3 regions of the Paenibacillus sp. FSL W8-0426 genome follow, and region 2 is predicted to be linked to each of the others. Evidence: riboswitches for the same ligand, from Rfam matches in the RefSeq annotation. Region 2 holds a riboswitch; each other region holds the start of a gene.
What was found. Region 2 has a riboswitch for cyclic di-AMP ahead of MKY59_RS06635 (hypothetical protein). Riboswitches for the same ligand answer to the same signal wherever they lie in the genome.
Positions count from the first base shown of each region.

Region 1: linked by a shared signal. The riboswitch ahead of MKY59_RS09770 (C40 family peptidase) and the one ahead of MKY59_RS06635 (hypothetical protein) in region 2 are both predicted to bind cyclic di-AMP.
Region 3: linked by a shared signal. The riboswitch ahead of MKY59_RS00525 (C40 family peptidase) and the one ahead of MKY59_RS06635 (hypothetical protein) in region 2 are both predicted to bind cyclic di-AMP.

Region 1 is NZ_CP150203.1:2,113,132-2,117,215, reverse strand. It holds gene MKY59_RS09780 (alkaline phosphatase family protein) at 91-1,698, opposite strand; tRNA gene MKY59_RS09775 (tRNA-Leu) at 1,992-2,076, opposite strand; cyclic di-AMP (ydaO/yuaA leader) riboswitch at 2,407-2,538, shown strand; gene MKY59_RS09770 (C40 family peptidase) at 2,545-3,009, shown strand; gene MKY59_RS09765 (carboxymuconolactone decarboxylase family protein) at 3,132-3,461, opposite strand; gene MKY59_RS09760 (hypothetical protein) at 3,592-3,810, opposite strand; gene MKY59_RS09755 (hypothetical protein) at 3,954-4,084, opposite strand, start outside.
Region 2 is NZ_CP150203.1:1,467,638-1,471,721, forward strand. It holds gene MKY59_RS06620 (urease accessory UreF family protein) at 1-208, opposite strand, end outside; tRNA gene MKY59_RS06625 (tRNA-Leu) at 598-680, shown strand; gene MKY59_RS06630 (glutathione peroxidase) at 881-1,360, opposite strand; cyclic di-AMP (ydaO/yuaA leader) riboswitch at 1,674-1,834, shown strand; gene MKY59_RS06635 (hypothetical protein) at 1,955-2,350, shown strand; gene MKY59_RS06640 (HAD family hydrolase) at 2,573-3,256, shown strand; gene MKY59_RS06645 (Nramp family divalent metal transporter) at 3,363-4,084, opposite strand, start outside.
Region 3 is NZ_CP150203.1:107,523-111,606, forward strand. It holds gene rbsK (ribokinase) at 1-146, shown strand, start outside; gene MKY59_RS00515 (cytochrome c) at 279-635, opposite strand; gene MKY59_RS00520 (GNAT family N-acetyltransferase) at 826-1,278, opposite strand; gene MKY59_RS00525 (C40 family peptidase) at 1,557-2,012, opposite strand; cyclic di-AMP (ydaO/yuaA leader) riboswitch at 2,032-2,169, opposite strand; gene MKY59_RS00530 (hypothetical protein) at 2,421-3,263, opposite strand; gene MKY59_RS00535 (M1 family metallopeptidase) at 3,274-4,084, opposite strand, start outside.

The DNA of each region.
Region 1 (4,084 bases), 650 kb from region 2:
CTGCGGGTACCTTGAACGAATTCATCAAAGAGTTTGTTTATCAACACGGTCACCAATAATGAAAGAGGGCATTTGAAACGCCTTCTCTTTTCACCTATTGCTTTTCTGGGCCTTCTTTGTTACGAGATTAAGCAAATAAGCTTTTAAGTCGACCATTCGCAAGTGTTCCGGCTTTTGGTCTGTTCCGCTGATGATCAAGGGAACAAGCGATTCCATTTTGCGAATGGAACCATGACCGCCTCCGCCCTTATGCGCAGGTGAACTGCCGCCCGTCAATTCATATCCCGGTTTTGCCGTGACAACCAAAAATTCGCCTTGGTGTGAACGGAGCGCGCTTGACAAACGTTTCAGAACATCGGGATATTGATCGTAATTCAATGAATGTGTGGCCGTGTTTATGCTTAAATCCAGCACCTCTTGATCCTGTTCGACCGTCCATGATTGGTTGTATGGATCAGTTAGATTGCCGCCTGCTTTAAATTTGATCTGTTTGCCTGTTGCCCCCTGAATGGCGTATATCCATTCCTGGTCTTTCCAGGAAACGAAATCGATGCGCGGATCGCTCTTCAATACATTTGCCGTGTCTCTCAGGGATCGATCCGCTTTCAATGAATATACATAGGCCATCGTTTCATTGACGGCGAGCACGATATCCGTATCTTCCGATACGGCTTCACCCGGACGCAAAATGGTGGCGTCTCCGAGCAAAGAAGGCAGATCAATGACCGGATTTTGCTTGGCAGGCAAAATCTGTGTCATTCCGCTGTCGCCTGCAATGACAAATACGGCCTCTTTCAAGGCTTTCTCCGGAGAACCGAATGTTTCCAATACAGATTGAAGCTGCTGATCCAACTTTTTGACTCCATGAAGTCCAGTGGGACCTTTTTTATGTAACTCCCGGTCCAAGTCCGGCAAATAAACAAACAAAAAATCCGGCAATGTATTGGAGTGAATCAAATATTTTACGGCTTCAATAGCGAAGTCATTATGGATGCCCAACCGATTCGTTACACCGTCCGGCAAGTTTTTTATCCCCTGAAACGGATTAGACAACGAACCCAGGGACAACAGGTCCGGCCCTTTCACATGAATCTCTTTCGGTAAAGAAGCAGGACCTTGAATCCAATCGGGTATCGACAACTTATGATCGGACGCCCCCCTGTAAATCAGGCCGTTGATCGAACCAGACTTAAACCCTTGCCGGGCTAAGTCCTCATAGATCGTAGGCAAATTCTTGCTCAAATGACTCCCGTTCAAATGGATCAGCGCATCAGCAAGTACCCGATTCACTCCGAGCCTGAGCACTTCCATCGGTCCGGTTCCATAGTTGATCATTCTCTTGGTTTCCGCTGAGTACCACGTCAGACCCGGCACACGGTGAATGTCCGGATACGCACCGGTAAGCAATGAGCTGTCGATCGTGACGGACATCGTGGGAAAGGAACTGACCAGGTTTTTATAATATTGTCCGTGTTCGATCAGAAATTTTAATGTCGGAAGCTCCTGCTTGCCGATTCCTTGGTCAATCGCCTGAACCATCAAAGAGTCTACCATCAGGAAAATGACTTTCTTCGCATTTTCTCCACTGGCGGAATTTATTCGCATCAAATCCTGTTCTTTGGGCTTCGAGTTCTGGCATCCGATCAGCATGATCGATATAAGGATCACAGGCCACATTCGAATCCCTTTTTTCTTCATAACGGTTCACCCCTTTATGTACATTGTGTCTTGAAATCTAGGGGGTATCCGAGGTTATTTTTTCCATTATGAACATAACCAAGATGACAATTACATCCGTTCCGTGAAAAGTATGGCTGGATTCAGGACAAATACAGCGTCTCGTGGCAAATCTCTCCCGCCGCACTGGACGAAATGATGGCCAATGGCACGCCGGTACAGCGTGACCGCGTTACACAGGCGTTCCTAAAGATGAAAAAAGCTCCTGAATCTCCAAATAAGGAAATTCAAGAGCTTTCTTATGGTTGTATTGATGCGGTCGAGAGGACTCGAACCTCCACGGGGGGTTAGCCCACACGGACCTGAACCGTGCGCGTCTGCCAATTCCGCCACGACCGCATATGTGGTATATCTCCGGAAATATCACGGCGACAAGGAAGAATATATCATAGAAACCGAAACTCTGTCAACACATTAACAGCCATGATGAACAGCAAAATGACGCAAAAGGAAATGGATGCTGTAGTCAGGCGACAAACTATTTATTTGTCCATTCCATTAGCTGTTGAAACGGTGGTTACTTTTTTGTAACCGAAAAACGACAGCCTTTTCGCAATTTGAGCATAAAAAATGAGAATTCCGTTAACATGGCGGTGCAGATAACCGTTTCAGAACGATTTGACAATTTCGTATTTATGCAATATCATTTCAAATGGTTACAAAATATTCATTATTCATGTGCCGAGTTTCATTAGTGAAAACGGGGGAACCATACCGGGTGAATTATTCCGATACATAGGAAATATAGGGAACCTTCTACCGAACCCTTAGCTAACTCCGTAGGCATCGAAGGGAGAACATAACATTTTGAAAAAGCTTATCCTGTCCTTATTCGGCGCAGCCGTTTTATTTACTTCCGGTGCAACAGCAACCGAAGCAAGCAGCATCAATACCGTAGTCAACAGCATGACTGGCATTCCGTACAAGTGGGGCGGCACAACAATGGCCGGCTTCGATTGTTCCGGATTTATGAGATACCTGTTTAACAAATACAGCATCGAGCTGCCGCGTACCTCGCAGGCACAAGCCAAGGCTGGCACCGCTGTTTCCAAAGCCAACCTTCGCACAGGCGACCTTGTATTTTTCAATACCACTGGAAAAGGCATCTCTCATACAGGCGTGTATATCGGTGGAGGCAACTTCGCCCATGCTTCAAGCAGCAAAGGCGTCAGCATCACCAAATTGTCCAATCCTTATTTCAGCGACCGCTACGTCACTGCACGCCGTGTAACCGGCGAATTCATGTATAACAAAATGCTTGGAAAAATTTAAACGATACCGCACTTGTTCATCCAGATCACTTGAGAAACATTGTACTCTAACCAAGAATGCCAAAAAACCAGACAGGGCTCGAGCCTTGTCTGGTTTTTTGGTGCAAATATGGGCTTATCGGATTAATGCAGTGCCTTCTGAACCCTAAGAGCCCCTTGAGACAGGGCGTGTCCGCCTCCAACGGCTCCGGCGACAGCAACGGCCTCCAGTATTTCCTGATCGGAAGCTCCCTTGGCACGGGCCTCCTGCACGTGGTAGAGCGTGCACACTTCATTATTCGCAAACAATCCGATGCCCAGCGCGATTAATTGTTTCGTTTTGGCGTCGATGGCGCCTGGCTGAAAACACTCGCCCGTAAATTCGTGATAGGACTTGACCACGCCGGGAAGCAAACCTTCCAATTCGCCAATCTGATCCTTGTACGCATGGACTTTATCGTTCATCAGTGTCATGTTGCAATCATCCCCTCACAGATAGGTTCCAGTCACTCACCGACCTTATCCTGTCTCCCGGAGCAGACAACTATGCCCAAACGTCCATGGTAAATCCAGTTAACCTCAGGAATAATCCTGATGCAGACAGCTACTCCTTCAGCGGGCTTCGACGGGGTTCGCTGAAACGTTGGAAGCTGTAATGGCGATCCAGCTTGACCACTCGCCGATTTTGACGACGAATGAGAACCTGCTCATCGTCCCACGCAACGACAATGCCTTTCACGTCGTTGGATTCCAACTCGTCGCGCACCACCCTCACTTTTTCTCCCGACAAGCGGAGCGCATTCAATTCTTCATCGCTAATCATGATTCATGGCCTCGACTTTCTATAAAATGATGGTCTGTATCTGTGCTAAACGGCAACGTGCTACAAAAAGAGACCTAAATGAAATTCATTTAGGTCTCGCGTGACTGCTGCCGTGTCATTCCTAAGTGGTTCCCTACTGAAAATTATCGCTGAGCGTGCTCTTTGCTGTCGTTCTTCTCAAACCAGAAATCAAGCACCTTGGCGGACATCACGCGTGATTCCAGGTACTCCACTTGATGCGGCGTAAATTGTTCTTTCCAAGAGAAGGACAACT
Region 2 (4,084 bases):
CACTATAGATGCCTTTGATGGCCATCCCTTCAAGGCGGGTGATGCTGGGATGCATCTGACAACGCATGAACGATTCGAGATCAGCAGCATTGCGAATGTTCCCATCCTGGATGTGCGTATCCATGCCGAAGAAATGGGTGAAGCCTCCGACCTGGATAGAGGAATCAAGCAGTTTGACATAATCGAGCAGCTTATTTCCTCGGTTCACCATTTTCGCCTCCTATGTTCATTTTGTGTCATATAATATGACTTTGTTGTAGGTTCCAAATCACTTATATCGGTAAAAATCCGAATTATATGATATATATATTTACACAAATGTCTGCGTTTTGTCAATGGTAAGCTGTATTTTTGATTGGTGAAATAAAATATGTTATTTTATTATCCTTTTCGTGTTAATGTTATGTTATGTAATTGTTCGGAATTGCTTCAGAACCGAAAATAAAATGATGGCGAAATGTTCAAATCAGATACCATCTTATGCAATATGATGTTGGAAAATGACGATACATTCGGCACCAAAATTTAATGTTAAAAATAGCTTTACTTTTCCTTTGAAACCCTGTATAATCATTTTTGTTGCCGCTAATACGACATGCGGTCGTGGTGGAATGGCAGACACGCTATCTTGAGGGGGTAGTGGGCGTACGCCCGTGGAGGTTCGAGTCCTCTCGACCGCATTATAATGAAGTAGAACAAAAGAAGCATTCCGATCATCGGAATGCTTCTTTTTTTGTTTTCTGCAAAAAGGCATAAAAAAGCCGTGCTGCATCACCGATTTTTCGAAAAGCCTTTCCGGGCTGCAACACGGTTCTTCAAGGGGATGACCTTATGAAAAATGAATGCATCGTGACATCAATCCATCTCTGTTGAAATGTTGTTATTGATGCAGCAGCTCCGCAATATCGGCTTCAATCTGATCAGGCGTCGTTTGGGGAGCATAACGTTTGAGCACGCGGCCGTCCCGGTCGACCAGAAATTTAGTGAAATTCCATTTGATGGCCTTCGAACCTAGCAGGCCTGGCGCTTCCTTGGTCAAATGCTGAAAAAGAGGGTGGGCGCTGCTGCCGTTCACGTCGATCTTCTCGAACATCGGGAAGCTGACGCCATAGTTCATCTGGCAAAATTCGGCGATGTCGTCGGAAGAGCCCTTTTCCTGAGCGAACTGGTTGCTTGGAAACCCCAATACTTCGAAATCGCTGTTCTGGAACTTGTCATACAGCTTTTGCAAGCCTTCGTATTGCGGGGTTAGGCCGCATTTGCTCGCAGTGTTGACGATCAGCAGGACCTTGTTGCGGTATTGGGACATTTCGACTTCCTGGCCACGAAGCGTGTTCACTTTGTAATCGTAGATGGACATAATATTCGCCTCCAAATGAGTAGTATCGATGCGGTGATCTTTTTATATCTCTATTATATTTGATGCAATTAATTAATGCAAAATTATAATTGGAATCATTTGGGATGCCAGTGTCTTGTTTCTTCCTTTCCGTTATCATGTGGAATTTCTACCAGAGCGAGAATTAGATAGTTTAAACGAGAAAGGTGGAGATTAGTACATATGTAAGCGATCTCATTAAAGCAAAGTGCCATAAATCCGCCTTTTCGGAGAGCTGCACCGACTTTACACCGACTTGTCAGGGGTGTATGATTCATATCGATAACATGAACGATGTTTTTAATCGCTGAGTTTCCGTTCCGGTCGGAATGGAAAACGGGGGAACCAATCGGATGCGATGCATCTATGGGGTGAATTTTCCGGCTATGCCGGAAATAGGGCGACTCTCGCGCCCGAATCCGTCAGCTAACCTCGTAAGCGTTAAAGGGAGAGGCAACAAGCCGTACGTTATTCGTGGCGAATGTTATTTGTCATGGATTGAAGAAGCGTTCGGGCGGCCTTGGTCCCCCACGCTTCTTTTTTGTTGTCTTTTCACGTCAGAGGGAGGAACGAATAATGGATAACGAGATGGTTTTGGTCACGGCCCCGAATGAAGCAGGGCGCAAATTTGTGAAGCTGTTGATGTACAAAAAGGTACCTTTTGCCGTGCTGACGAACAGTGCGGGCGAAGAACGCAAATTGCGGCGGATCGGCGTAGAGAACGTCATTCGCATGAATACGGCATCGGCGCAAAAGTGGTTTCTGCCGCAGGGAAATGTGGGCAATGTTTTTATTTTTGAGAACAGCCTTAATCTCACCTGCCGCTATCTGCAAATCTGCAGATCGTGGACATCCAAGACGTTGTGCGTCATTACGGAACAGAGCCATCCCAAAGGCATTTATCGCGGTATGGGTGCCGATCGGATCGTGTATTCGATGAATGGAGAGGTCGGATTTCTGCTCAACAGATAAGGGCGGGCTGTTGGTGATTGATCCGATGTTAGGCGGCTGTTATAATTAGCTTAATTATATGTGTGAAAAACCAAGAAGACTCTTTCTGGATACGGGTCTTCTTTTTTTAATGTTGGAAGACGGGCCTGAAAACAGCGACCTTTTGAATGGTAAAAGATTCGCCGGATGAGGCTCGCGTTGATGATTGGGAGGATGCGTTCAAGGTGAGCAAGGAGGAGTAACGTGCCGGATATTGGTGGTATCAAATGGTTGTTTTTTGATGTTGGGGATACGTTGGTGGATGAGTGGGAGCCGGTGGACGACATCATCGGCCAGTTTGTGCGGGAAGCCCGAATGCTCGGGTATCATGTGAACATCGAAAAGGTGCGCGAGATCTTTGTCGAATGTTACAGCAAGTACGAGCAGTGGCCGATGCGGGTAGCTATTCGTACCTTGATCGATCATGAGGAGCACCGGGCACGGATTCAGGAAAAACTGAAGTTCCGGAAGGAGCTTGAGCATCCTTTTGCTGCTGCGGAGCGTGTGCTGCATGCGTTATCCGGCCGTTATCGGATCGGCATCATTGCCAATCAAAGCCTGGGCACGGAAGAGCGGCTTGAAAGGTATGGCTTGCGCAAATACGTGGACGTCCTGGCATGCTCGGCAGAAGAGGGCGTATCCAAACCGGATCCCGGATTATACGCGGTAGCGTTGAAGCAGGCGGAATGCGAGCCTGATGAGGCTGTTATGATTGGGGACCGAATCGATAACGACATCGTTCCGGCAAGCAAACTGGGCATGCGCACTGTACGCATATTGCAAGGTTACGGAAGGTTTCAGCCTGAACGCTCGGCGGACGAGCAGCCGGACTGGACGGTTGAATCGCTGGAGCAGCTGCTGCCGCTGTTTTTGCCTGGCGAGGATTAGGTTTCATTAATAGTTACATTATAATGCTGTGTTCATCCTCCGTTTCATCGAAGAAAAGGCTGATCGTGCAGGCACTCCGGTGCTTGCGACGATCAGCCTTATTTTTTTAGAGGAGTGCGAAAGTCTGGATAATGAGGTACACGTTCAGGACGACGATGATACCAGCAATAAACCAGGATGCTATTTTCAGCCATGGTTTGTTGGCAAACTCGCCCATGCTTTTTTTATCGCTCGTAAACATGACCAGCGGGATGACGGCAAACGGCAGCTGCAAAGACAAAATGACCTGGCTCAGAATGAGCAGTTCCTCGGTACCGTGTTCGCCGGCAATGGCGGTAACGATGACGGCCGGGATGATGGCAATAAGCCGTGTAACCAGCCTGCGCAGCCAGGCGGGAATCCGGATGTTCAGGAAACCTTCCATGACGATCTGTCCGGACAGGGTTCCTGTCAGCGTGGAATTCTGGCCGGAAGCAAGCAGGGCAACGCCGAACAGAACGCTTGCGATCGTTGTGCCCAGCAGCGGCGTCAGCAGGTGATAGGCATCGGCGATTTCGGCGACCTGCGTCATGCCTGCACTGTGGAAAACGGCCGCCGACACGATCAAAATGGCGGCATTGATGAACAGGGCCAGCGTCAAAGCGATCGTGGAATCCATGGTGGAGTAACGGATTGCTTCTCTTTTGCCACGGGATGTCTGCTCGATCTGGCGGGTCTGTACGATGGACGAATGCAGATACAGGTTATGGGGCATAACGGTAGCCCCGATGATGCCGATCGCGATGTATAACATGGCTGGGTTTTGCAAAATTTCCGCGCTGGGTACAA
Region 3 (4,084 bases), 1.4 Mb from region 2:
CCCTGGCGCGCGGCGAAACGCTGGACGCGGCCGTAGGCTTCGCCATGGGCGCGGCAGCGTTGTCGGTGACCAAGCTCGGCGCCCAGTCCGGGATGCCGACGGCACGCGAGGTAGAGGCATTCCTCGCGGAGCGAACGTCCAAATAGCCTTCTACAAGGCTTGGCGCTGCAGCAGCCGTGCTGCCTATGGTTTGCAATGGAAAAAGGCTCACGATCCTTCAATAGAGGGCCGTGAGCCTTTCTGCATGTGCACCCCATGCGAAGGGCCATGCTTGCGTATTATTTCTTCTCCGACAACCACATCGCAATGTTGGCGATTTCCTCTTCTTTCAGCTTGCCTTTGAAGGAAGGCATGCCGCCTTTGCCCTTGAGAATGACGGAGTAGATTTTGTCCACGTCGTCCTGGCTTCCGATCTTTTGCAGATTGGGGCCAACGGCGCCTTGAAGCTGATCTCCATGACAGGAGATACAGTTGGCTTTGACGGTCGCCTCCGCTTGGGCAGCGTCCATCGTGACTTCCGGCATGGTGGGTTTGGCCTCCTCAGCCACCTCCTCTTTCCCTGGAAGCGTAAACATTAACACGATTGCCAACGCGCATGCTGCAAAAAATATTCCGCTCATGATCCATTTGTGCATCCCTTAAGTCCCCCTCCAGAATGAAAGATCATCTTACTCCAACTGTCCATCTCATTATACCGGAACCGGGTGGGACAGCATAGCATTTTGTGGAAATTATCATAACCAATTACACCTTTGCAGGATTTGCGATGCTGGTTCACATATCATCAATTCAACCGACTAATAGAGAGGCGGCCGTCCGGTAGAATTAAAAGCCTTCATAAACCATGCAGTGAAAAAGCTTCATTCCTTCCGGCGTCATTCGTTCATAGGTGTCGTGAATCGCAAATCCTGCCCTTTGATACACCCGAATGGCCCGATGATTCCAGGTCAGCACCTCCAGATCGATTTCATTTTCAGGATTGCGGCGCCGGGCCTCCTGGACGATGGCTGCCACGAACTCCATGCCCTGGCCCTGTCCGCAGCGCTCCGGCCTCATCCCGAGACCAATGCGCGTTACGCCTTCCAGCGGAAAGTATTGCGCGAATCCCGCTAATTCGCCATGCTCCGTGAGGACGGCGACATATTGTTCTCGTCTTAGCCGATCATCCCCAAATTCGATCTCAAGCGCCTTCATCTGTTCCCAAGGAAGGAACCCATAGATGTTGTACGGGGGATCATATGCCCAACTGCAGATCTGTTCGCCGTGTTCTTCCTGCATCGGAATAACGTTGAATGTGGTTGAACCTTCGTACACCACCGTGCCTCCTTTCCTGATGCGAAACAGGACAAGCTTTGAAAAAAGTGAAACAAAAGTCCTGTCTATTCCGTTATATATATTCATAATACGCCATTCGCCGTTTATATTATAACAGGATGGGTAAAATCATCATAAGGGCACGGACGCATGCAAAAAACCGCTGGGATCATTCCTGCGGAGAATGATGCCAACGGTTTTTGTTCAAGCTTCGTTACAGTATGACGTTGCCTAGCTTGTCCTTAGTCGAGTGCAAGCGTCTCATATGCGTCCGTGCTCATAATGCGTTTGGCGCCGATATAACGGTCAGCCCAATAGTTTTCGCTCAGGGAACTGATAGTTACACCTTTTGATGAAGAAGAATGTGCGAATTTGCCTTCGCCGACAAAGATGCCAACGTGGGAAACGCCTTTACCTGTCGTGTTAAAGAATACCAGATCGCCTGGTCTCATTTCCATGCGGGATACCGAATCGCCCATTTCGTATTGAGCGCTTGATTGACGTGCCAAATCAATGCCCAGCTTGTCGAATACATAACGCGTGAACCCTGAGCAATCGAAACCGCTAAGGGTTGTTCCACCGCTTTTATATGTAGTTCCCATTGCCGAATCAATGACTTCATCCATTTTAGAATCTGCGAATGCGCTTCCTGCCCCAAGCGATAGTGCGAATGTTAGGCTGAGTACAGCTGCGGTGATTTTCTTCTTAAACAAAAGATTTTTCCCCTTCCAACGCCTGCGAGGTTAGCTTAAGGATTCGGTTGAAGGTCCCCTATGATCCCTCTGTAGCAAGATCAATTCACCCATAACTGGTTCCCCCGCTTCCCAGGTGCCAGGAATTTGGCTTATCATGATGTGCACCTGTGAAATCAATATGACAATTTTAAGTAGTTACAATTATGAAGTTAAAGATTACAAAGTTGTTACTAAAAGATCACTGGGAATATTGTAACAGAGGTGTACCTGTTTGGCAACGTTTAACAGCAAATTTAGCAAAAAAATCCCCGACCTTAGACGGGGAAAGGTCGGGGATTGCTGATTTTAAAGCGTTTTTATAAATAAAAGTTAACATGGAGATGGTAACAAATTTGCTCGCCAACCCCTGACTTAATGTTTGGCGAGCTTGGATTGCCAAAGACGAAAATGAGCGCATATTTTCCACAGGCTGAGGATGCAGCGTGCAAGCGGATAGGTTTGCTGCAGGATCAGTCCGGCAAGACCGGTCAACCACCAGGAGAACGAGGTGAATGCGCCGAAGAGGAGCAGGTGGAAAACACCGAGAATAAGGGCAATTCCCGTCACGGTCATAATGCTCCGGAGCGCGATCCACAGCGCGTGGAACGCGCTTTTTATCGGTTCATGGCTTTCTGGAGCCGAGACCCCGAACTGCATGTACAACAAGGCATGATGCACGATCCAGCCATAGACGATCCAGCCGGCGATATAAGGAATCCCGGGCATCAGCAGGGCGAGTGAATGGAACCCGTCCATCAGAATGGCATACAGCTTTGGCAGAAGCCAGTAGCCGGGCAACAAGATGAGCAAGGTTCGGATCGTTTGCAGGAGCAGGATCGGCTTCCAAAGCTGGCGAATGCCTTTCACAAACGGGATACGTTCATCCGTTTGCTCGAAATGCTGCAGCGAGTACATCAGGCCGGCATGGATCAGGGGGCTGATTAGCATCCGCAAGAGCAGCATGGCCCCCAGAATCCAAAGGTATCGATGTACTTCCGGATGGGCAGACAGGCTGAGCTGGCTTTCCATTTTGAACAATAATGTGCTGAGTTCGCCCGCTTCAGGCTCGGGATAGCGCCGCAGGAGCGGCACGACTGCCGACTGTACCATCCGGAACAGGAAGTAACCCCAGACCAATTGATACAAGAATAAAAGCGCGGCAATGAACATGTGCTGGCGGACGAGAAACCAGCCTTCGCGTATTTTAGCTTTCACTGTTTCCACCTCACCATGTCAGACCTCCGAAAATGGCTTCTATTAGTTTGGTTGCGCCCAGGCTCCAGCGGAATTGGACGGGCTCATCCAGGCCGGCTTTTAAAAAATTGTTCATATGCCGGTTCTCCAGCACCATGCTGTACAGCGGGTCGGTCATGGCCCAGGAGACGGGAGAAGAATAAGTGAGACGGTAAGTAATCCGCTCTTCCCGTCCATCCCATTGCTTGTTCACGACGTGGCCGTCTTCAAACACGATCCGAACGGGCACGCCCTTGTAATCACTGCCTTTTTTCTGGACCGTGATAGACGATTCATACCAGGTGTTACCTTCCTTTTGCACGGGTTTCACCGAGATTTTTTCAACCGCGAAGTCGGCCATGCCGCTGCCGTATACGTACTGGTTGAAATATTCGGACCACGAGGCTCGCGTGACCTGTTCCACCACCCTCTGAAAATCCGTGGAGGAAGGATGTTTGAACCGGTACTTTTTGACGTAGGTCGAAAGAATGCGTTCCATCGTTTTGGCGCCGACCTGCTGTTCGATGCCGAGAAGCACGAGTTTGCCGCGCGTATACACGTTGGAGGCGTAGTCATTCTGCGAATCGAACTTCCACGACTCTTGCGTAAGCGGTGCAGGGGAGGTAATGAGACCAGCTTGTACAGGCAGGTTGGGAATAAGGCCGTATTCCAGTTCCATCACCTTATCCTCGGCATAGGAGGTGAAGCCCTCATCCAACCAAGCCTCCTCGAATTCGTTGCTTGCGACCATACCGTAAAAATACTGATGCCCAATCTCGTGCACAACGGTGCGTTCCAGATCA